DNA from 2 places in the Cobetia sp. 3AK genome. Region 2 is predicted to be linked to the other one. Evidence: riboswitches for the same ligand, from Rfam matches in the RefSeq annotation. Region 2 holds a riboswitch; the other holds the start of a gene.
The links. A riboswitch is a leader RNA that binds a small molecule or an ion and turns the genes downstream of it on or off. The one in region 2 is predicted to bind thiamine pyrophosphate.

Region 1: linked by a shared signal. The riboswitch ahead of thiC (phosphomethylpyrimidine synthase ThiC) and the one ahead of QD228_RS14535 (ABC transporter ATP-binding protein) in region 2 are both predicted to bind thiamine pyrophosphate.

Annotation. Positions count from the first base shown of each region.
Region 1 covers NZ_JARWKR010000002.1:315,115-319,425, forward strand. Annotated here, with positions in the region: gene QD228_RS03815 (peptidylprolyl isomerase) at 84-362, shown strand; gene thiC (phosphomethylpyrimidine synthase ThiC) at 493-2,502, opposite strand; TPP riboswitch at 2,630-2,770, opposite strand; gene tenA (thiaminase II) at 2,961-3,620, opposite strand; TPP riboswitch at 3,764-3,902, opposite strand; gene QD228_RS03830 (TIGR04282 family arsenosugar biosynthesis glycosyltransferase) at 4,055-4,311, opposite strand, start outside.
Region 2 covers NZ_JARWKR010000011.1:19,963-24,273, reverse strand. Annotated here, with positions in the region: gene QD228_RS14545 (ABC transporter substrate-binding protein) at 36-1,223, opposite strand; gene QD228_RS14540 (ABC transporter permease) at 1,289-2,056, opposite strand; gene QD228_RS14535 (ABC transporter ATP-binding protein) at 2,053-2,805, opposite strand; TPP riboswitch at 2,867-2,980, opposite strand; gene QD228_RS14530 (hypothetical protein) at 3,106-4,065, shown strand; gene QD228_RS14525 (potassium/proton antiporter) at 4,187-4,311, shown strand, end outside.

The sequences.
Region 1 (4,311 bases), on a different contig from region 2:
GAGCGTCGCCTTGGGCCACAATGTGCTGCCACGCCGCCGGTGATTGCCGGCGGCATTTATTCGATCAGTGACAGGTGATAGACATGGCACAGGCCACAGCGCGTCATATTCTCGTTTCCAGCGAAGAACAGTGTGCAGCTCTCAAGACCGAAATCGAGAACGGCCGCGATTTCGCTGATGCCGCTCGCGAGCACTCCTCCTGCCCGTCCGGTCGCAGTGGCGGTGACCTGGGCGCCTTCGGCCCGGGCATGATGGTCAAGGAATTCGACGAAGTCGTGTTCAGCGCACCGATCAACACCGTGCAGGGCCCGGTGAAGACCCAGTTCGGTTATCACCTGCTGGAAGTCACCAGCCGCACGTGATCTCTGGATCACGCTCATGACACGTCATGAGCGGTTGGCAGCAGGCCATTGAAAACGCCCCGACCAGTGATGGTCGGGGCGTTTTTCGTGCGGCTCAGCACGTCAGCCTTTCGTGCGCCAATCCCTCTACCTATACCTCCTGATAGAGCTGGCTGCCTTCGCGCTTGAACTTGTCAGCCTGCTCCTGCATGCCGGCCATCACGCTGTCGGCGTCACCGGTCAGGCCGTGTTCGTTGGCGTAGTCGCGGACTTCCTGGGTGATCTTCATCGAGCAGAACTTCGGCCCGCACATGGAGCAGAAGTGGGCGACCTTGGCCGAATCCTTGGGCAGCGTCTCGTCGTGGAAGCTGCGCGCGGTGTCCGGGTCAAGGCCCAGATTGAACTGGTCTTCCCAGCGGAACTCGAAGCGTGCCTTGGAGAGTGCATTGTCACGACGTTGCGCGCCCGGATGCCCCTTGGCCAGGTCCGCGGCATGCGCGGCGATCTTGTAGGTGATGATGCCAGTCTTGACGTCGTCCTTGTTGGGCAGGCCCAGGTGCTCCTTGGGGGTCACGTAGCAGAGCATGGCGCAGCCGAACCAGCCGATCATCGCGGCACCGATACCGGAGGTGATGTGGTCGTAGCCCGGGGCGATGTCGGTGGTCAGCGGACCGAGGGTATAGAAGGGCGCCTCGTCGCACTCGCTGAGCTGCTTGTCCATGTTCTCCTTGATCAGGTGCATCGGCACGTGACCCGGACCTTCGATCATGACCTGGACATCGTGCTGCCAGGCGATCTTCGTCAGCTCGCCGAGCGTCTCGAGCTCGCCGAACTGGGCGGCGTCATTGGCATCGGCCACCGAGCCCGGGCGCAGGCCATCGCCCAGTGACAGGCTGATGTCGTAGGCCTTGCAGATCTCGCAGATGTCCTCGAAGTGGCGATAGAGGAAGCTTTCCTCGTGATGTGCCAGACACCACTTGGCCATGATCGAGCCACCGCGCGAGACGATGCCGGTCACGCGGCTGGCGGTCAGCGGCACATAGCGCAGCAGGACGCCGGCGTGGATGGTGAAGTAGTCGACGCCTTGCTCGGCCTGCTCGATCAGCGTGTCGCGGAAGATCTCCCAATCAAGATTCTCCGCCACGCCATCGACCTTCTCCAGCGCCTGATAGATCGGCACCGTGCCGATGGGTACGGGAGAGTTGCGCAGAATCCATTCACGGGTCTCGTGGATGTTGGCGCCGGTCGAGAGATCCATCACGGTGTCGGAGCCCCAGCGGATCGCCCAGGTCATCTTGTCGACCTCTTCCTCGATGGAGGAGGTGACCGCCGAGTTGCCCAGGTTGCCGTTGACCTTCACCAGGAAGTTGCGGCCGATGATCATCGGCTCGCTTTCCGGGTGATTGATGTTGGCGGGAATGATGGCGCGGCCACGCGCGACTTCCTCACGCACGAATTCGGCGGTGATCTCGTCGGGCAGGTTGGCGCCGAAGCTGTGACCCGGGTGCTGGTGGCCCAGAATGCTCTCGACGGAGTCGCTGCCCTGATATTCCTCACGCAGCGCGATACGACGCTGATTCTCACGAATCGCGATGTACTCCATCTCCGGCGTGATGATGCCCTGGCGCGCATAGTGCAGCTGGGTGACATTCTTGCCCGGCAGGGCACGACGCGGGCGGTGGTCCAGCTCGAAACGCAGGGACGACAGGCGCAGGTCGGCCTGGCGCACGCGACCATATTCGCTGCTCAGCTGATTGAGCTGTTCGGTATCGCCGCGTTCCTCGATCCACTTCTCGCGCAGCGGTGCCAGCCCGCGACGAATGTCGATCTCGACCGCTGGGTCGGTGTAGGGGCCGGAGGTGTCGTAGACGACGATCGGAGGATTCTCTTCCAGGCCGCTGGAGGTCTGGGTCGGCGAGCAGCCGATCTCGCGCATGGGCACGCGGATGTCCGGGCGGGAGCCTTCGATATAGATCTTGCGCGAGCCGCTCAGCGGCGCGATGGCGGCGGCGTCGACGCGGGCTTCGCTGGCGAGATGGCGACTGCCATCCTTGCGACCGGGACGTGCGCGCGCCTTCGGCGCAGCCTCAGGCTGGGGGGCGAGCGACGGTTCGGCGGCGTTGGTGGCTTGCGGATCTTGAGTCGTGGGGGTAGTGCTCATGCAGGTCTCCTCAAAGGGCGACGTCACGGCTGACGTCATCATGGGAAGACCGTGCGCAGGGAGAGGATGGCCATCGCCGATTCCGCACCAGTGCAATGGTTCGGGGGCGAGGCGGCCGCGGGCAGCGGCTGACCATCAGCTTGATTCCTACGCCGGTCCTAACCGGTTCAGGTTCCACGGGACCCCTTGCTGGCAGCCTCGCCCATTTGGCGGCGAGGTGATGCATGCAGGATCTCAGCCGGTTCCACCGGCACCCCGTCAAGCGTGCTCAGAGTTCAATGCGGGCATGACCTGTGCTGAGCGTTGTGCTGGCCCAGGTCATCGTGCTCGCATTCAGGCTCTGATGGCCTGTGGTGTGTCTGGATGATTGGCGAGAGGACCACGTCCCCAGGCCGATGAAAATCGGTGTGTCTTCCGTTCGCGCAGGCGCGGCCTGTCAGGCGACGGCCTGCCACGGATCAGTCGCGATCAAGCCCCATCTGCCAGAAGTCGATCTCGAGACGCGTCGCATCGCGGAAGACATCCACCAGTTCGCCCAGTCGGCGCTCCGAGACCTCCGAGAGCCGAGCGTCCAGCCATTCACGTTCGGCGTCCACCGCTTCCTTGAAGTCATCGCTGGAGTACATCGCGATCCAGTCCGCGTACGGATTGTCCTCGATCTCGGTGGTGTCCTGATCCAGCAGCCACTCGGCGATCTCGCCGTAGCCGATCAGGCAGGGCGCGAGCGCCACGTGCAGATCGAGCAGGTCGCCGCGCTGGCCGCAATCCAGTACGTAACGGGTATAGGCCAGGGTGGCGCGGGATTCCGGCAGCTCACTCAGGTCATCCTCGCTGATGCCCCACTCGCTGCAGTAGCCGATATGCAGATCGAGCTCGGTATTGAGGATGGTGTCGAGACTGGCCGTGGCCTGACGCAGCTCCGCGAGGGTGCGGCTCTTGTAGGCGGCCAGCGCCCAGGCGCGCGCGAAGTGGATCAGGAACAGGTAGTCCTGCTGCAGGTAATGGCGGAAGGACTCCTCTGGCAGACGACCTTCCCCGAGCTGGCGAACGAAGTCATGCTCGAGATAGTCGCGCCATTCCTCGGCGCAGGCACTGGTCAGGTCTGAAAAGCTGGGCATCGACGCATCCCTCGGTGAGCGTGCTGCCAATCCGTGATGGAGTGGCAAAGGTCTGGCTCGAGCGTGGTCAGGTCCGGCAATCTGCAGGGAAAAAGCGGGGGGAGGTGCGGCGTTCACCTGGAAGAGGTGAAGATGATGTGCGGCAACACTTCGCGCTTGATCCCTACGCCGGTACTAACCGGATCAGGTTCGGCGGGATCGTCATACACGCACCTCGATGCAAGGCCTCGAACAGTGCGAATGACATCTCAGCCGGTCTTACCGGCACCCCGTCAAGCTGTGACTCAGACGTCACGATATCTCGAGTGTAACAGTCCTGCGGTGCAGGAAAAGCCTCTGCCGCCCTAAAACCCATGCGACTTTGGGAGGCCTTCTGCGATGCGGAAAGGGCCTCCTGCGATGCCGAAAGGGCTTCCTGCAATGCGGGAAGCGTGTCATGCAGGCTGACAGGAGGAGAGGTTCGCCATCAGGGCTGGGAAGTGTCGCCTCAGGCGCACCAGATCGTGAGGCTCATCGACATCCCAGCTGACAGGCAGGCAACCGACGCTTCTGCCTGCCTGAGCCAGCAGTGCAAGAGTCTCCCGGCTCACGTCGGCATGGCTCCAGTGATCCAGCTGGAAGGCCGCCGGGCAGGCTGCTTTCAGGCCAATCAATCCGTATCCCCCGTCTTCGCTGGGCTGCAGCACCGCCT
Region 2 (4,311 bases):
GCAGGGCGTCGTCGTGTCTGTCATCGTCCGTCTATTCAGGGCGCGTTGACGTCGATGGCCAGGTGGTCGAGTGACTGGCGCTGCTTGATCATGCCGCGCTCGTACAGGAAGTTCTCGAAGTCACGGTAGCGGCCGGCATCCAGTGCGGCCGGACGCAGGGCGAAGCGCGGCAAGGTGGCATACCAGGCTTTCTTGTTGAGCGCGGTATCGAGTGCCGGGTCGGACTCGCGGAACAGCTTCCAGCCCTTGTCAGGGTGGTTGATCATCCAGGCGGTGGCTTCACCGACGGCGGACAGGAAGGCGGCGTACTGCTCGTGCTTGTGAGAATAGCTGTCGCTGTTGGCGACGAAGATCAGTTCGTCATACGTCGGCACGCCTTCTTCCTCGATGTAGAAGGCGCGGCCCTTGACGCCTTCCTGTGCCATCTGGGCGAGTTCGAAGTTGCGGAATGCCCCGGTGACGGCGTCGACCTTGCGGGTCAGCAGTGACGGCGTCAGCGAGAAGTTGACGTTGGTCAGGGTGATGTCATCCAGTGTCAGGCCGCTGTTCTGGAGCATGGTGGACAGCAGGACTTCCTCCACGCCACCGACGGAATAGCCGACACGCTTGCCCTTGAGGTCGGCCATCGACTGGATGTCACTGTCAGCCCGTACCACCACCACGTTGAGCGGGGTGGCCACCAGCGTGCCGATGCGCACCAGCGGCAGCCCTTGATCCACCTGCAGGTGCAGCTGGGGCTGATAGCTGATGGCGATGTCGACACGCTCCGCCGCGGCAAGCTTGGGGGGGACGCTGGGGTCTGCCGGAGCGATCAGCTCGACGTCCAGACCATGTTGCTTGAACAGGCCCAGTTCCTGAGCCAGCACCAGCGGCCCGTGGCCGGGATTGGTGTACCAGTCGAGCATGACCTTGAGGTGCGTGAGGGGCTTGGCATCGGTGGCGGCCGCTTGCGGGTCCTGCACATCGCCAGCGGCGGGGCGGGTCTGTTGCTCGGTCTCGGCAGTCTGCTTGGCAGAAGCGTATGGCTCGAGGGTGGCACCGTCCTGCCCGGTCTTGGTGACCGCTGCCGCTGCACTATCGCTGGCGGTCGGGGCCTGGGGCTCGGCGCTGGCGCCAGTCTCGGCTGACAGGGCGAAGGTGCTCAGGCTGAGGGTTGTCAGCAGCGTCGCGAAGAGGCAGGACAGCTTGCCGGAACGGCGGATCGCCGATGGCGAGAATGGCATGGCGGTATTCCTTGTGGTGTCGAGAATGTGAGGCCGTCAGGGCATCGCCTGACAGCCGGAAGCGCTCAGTTCAAACGGGTCAGGCGATCCCGATGCCAGGGCATCAGGCGACGCAGCAGGGCATCCAGCGTGAAATACAGCAGCAGCGAAAAGGCGACCAGCACCAGCAGAGCGGCGAACATCAGGTCGATTTCCATCCGGGCATTGGCATTGAGCATCAGATAGCCGAGGCCCTGACTTGCGCCGGCCCACTCACCGATGACGGCCCCGATGGGAGCGGCTGTCGCTGCCATGCGCACGCCGGAAGCCAATGCCGGCAGCGCGGCGGGCAGTTGGACATGCAGCAGCAGTCGCCACGGGCTGGCGCCCAGGGTGTGGGCGAGATCCAGCCAGCCCTGAGGGGTCTGTCGCAGGCCGTCGTAGCCGGTGGAGGCCACGGGGAAATAGATGATCAGCGTGGCCATCACGACCTTGGAGAGCATGTCATAGCCCAGCCACAGCACCAGCAGTGGAGCGATCGCGAACAGCGGGATCACCTGGCTGATCAGCAGCAATGGCAGCAGGGTGCGCCGCAGACGGGGGATGAACGCCAGTGCCAGCGCGGTGCTCAGTCCGAGAAGGACCCCCAGTACCAGCCCGCCAAGAATCTCGGCGAAGGTGATGCCGGCGTGGTGTGCCAGCATCGGAGCCTGACGGACCAGCACCTCCGCGACTGCCAGTGGCGCTGGCAGGATGTAGGGCGGCACGGCCGTGGTGATGATCACCAGTTGCCAGAGTCCCAGCAGGACGGCGGCGCTGATGGCGAGATGACGCAGGGCATGCAGGCGTTTCATGGCGTCTCCTCGCCGTCGCGCAGGCGTGTGATCAATTCGGACTGGGCCTGCTGCAGGGCGGGCAGGTCCAGCGGCACCGGGCGAGGCGGCGAGAGCCCCGGCAAGCGGTCGAGCACTGCCCCCTGCTGGCTGTCGCGGCCCGGACGCAGCACCAGCAGTTGGTCGGCCAGGCGCAACGCCTCGAGCGGGTCATGCGTGACCATCAGCACGGTGCGTCCGTCCAGCAGCCGGCTGGCGAGATCATGCAGTTCGAGTCGCGTGATGGCGTCCACTGCGGAGAAGGGCTCATCCATCATCACCACCGGAGCCTGCTGGTAGAGCGTTCGCGCCAATGCGACGCGTTGGCGTTGGCCGCCGGAGAGGGCGTCTGGCCAGGCCTGCTCGCGCCCCTCCAGACCCACCGCTGCCAGCAGTTCGCGGGCCCGCTCGGTATCGCGAGGGCGACGATGGAGGTCATCTCCCAGACACAGGTTGTCCAGCACCCGGCGCCAGGGCAGCAGCAGGTCCTGCTGCGCCATCCAGGCGACGCGACCCGCCAGTGGCTTGCCATCATCGGTGGTGAGTTCCAGCGTGTGATGGTCGGGCATCTCGAGGCCGGCCAGCAGGCGCAGCAGTGAGCTCTTGCCGCAGCCCGAGCGGCCCAGCAGGGCCGTCCAGCTTCCGGCATCCAGACGCGCCGACAGATCACGAAACAGCGTATGGCTGGCGTAATCGATGCGGGCGTTGTTGAGGGAGAGTCCCAGCGACACAGTGTCATCCGTGGTCAGGCGGCATGCCGAGGGGAGGAAGCACGCAGGGCGCCTGACGCTTGGGCAGGTGACCGGAATTCCCTCCGCCGGTATCAACCGGATCAGGTTCCAGGGGTTGCCATGCGACGTGACGCATCGGCTCTCAGCCCACTTTCGGGCACCCCCATCCAGGCCGACAGTGTACCGTCACCTGCCCGCCGGTTGCATCCCTGCCATCGTCGGGGTGGCTGTCGTGTGGCTATGCTGCATGGCCCGGTGTTGGGTATGCTATCGAGGTATCGCAGCCTCAAGGAGATCAACATGCCTGATACCCCGGATCTCTCGACCTGCTCCAGCGGTTATCCCGTGCCACCGCAGCGACCCGTGATGCCAGACGCGACATCCGTGCCCAGTGGCTGGCCGGAGGATGCGCTGACTCGCCGTCTTTCCACCTATCTGGGGCATGCGCTGGAGCCGCTGGCACTTGCCTGGCCGGATAGTGCCAATTGGTTGTGGCGGCAGCGTGGCGGCACCCCCGGCCTGATCAAGCTGGCGCGGACCGGCCCGGATCACGACCCCTTCTGGCGAGCGATGCGCGGTGTCTTCGGCGCCGATCGCTGGGCGCAACCTGAGGCCCTGACACGGCTGGCGGGCGCGTTGCCGGCGCGTTTGCCCATCCCTCCGCTGCCGCTGACCTATCTGGGACGTCTCGATGGCGCGCCCGTCTGGCATCTGCCGTGGTCCAGCGGTCAGCCCAGTGATCTCAGTGACACCTTCTGTGAGTTGTTGGGAGATCAGGTCGGGCGGCTGCATCAGGACACCGTGTCCGGCTTTGGTCAGCCCCTTGCCCAGCCCATGCCGTTGCTGCATTGGAATGCCCGCGTGACGCGTTTTCTCGCGCGCCATCCCCTGTCCCATGAGCTGGGGGACCTGCCATCACGTACCTTCTCGCATCCCGCTCGCGCCGTCTGGAGTCTGCCGGACCTGCGCGCGGACCAATATCTGTGCGCCGCCACCGGCTGGGTATGGAGCGACTGGGAGGCACTGGTGTGGGCTCCGATCGAGTTCGACTGGGCACTGATCGAGTTGTTGCTGGAGACGCCGAGTCAGCGTGAGGCCTTCCTCGCCGGTTATTCGCGTCATGGGCGCATGGTCGATATCGACGGTCAGCGTGAGCTGTGCCGAGCCCTGTTGTGGGCGATGGAAGCCTTCGGTCCGACCCGCTACGCCGAGCTGGCGGCAGCCCCGGCCTGGGTGTCGCCGAGAAGCCTGACATGTTGATCGCAAGTCCATGAATATTTGAGAAATTTCTCTGCAGCCTCGTCGCTGACATGGAATACTGTCTCTGGGCCGTCGCAGACGTGATTCGAGACTTGGTGCCGGGAATGGCGGGGGAGCACACGTGGTAGAGAATCTGAACTATTACTTCTTGCTGGCGGGCATGCTCATCGCCTTGAGCGTGCTGGCAAGTCGGGTCTCGGCTCGTCTCGGCATGCCCCTGCTGTTGCTGTTCCTGGGACTCGGCAT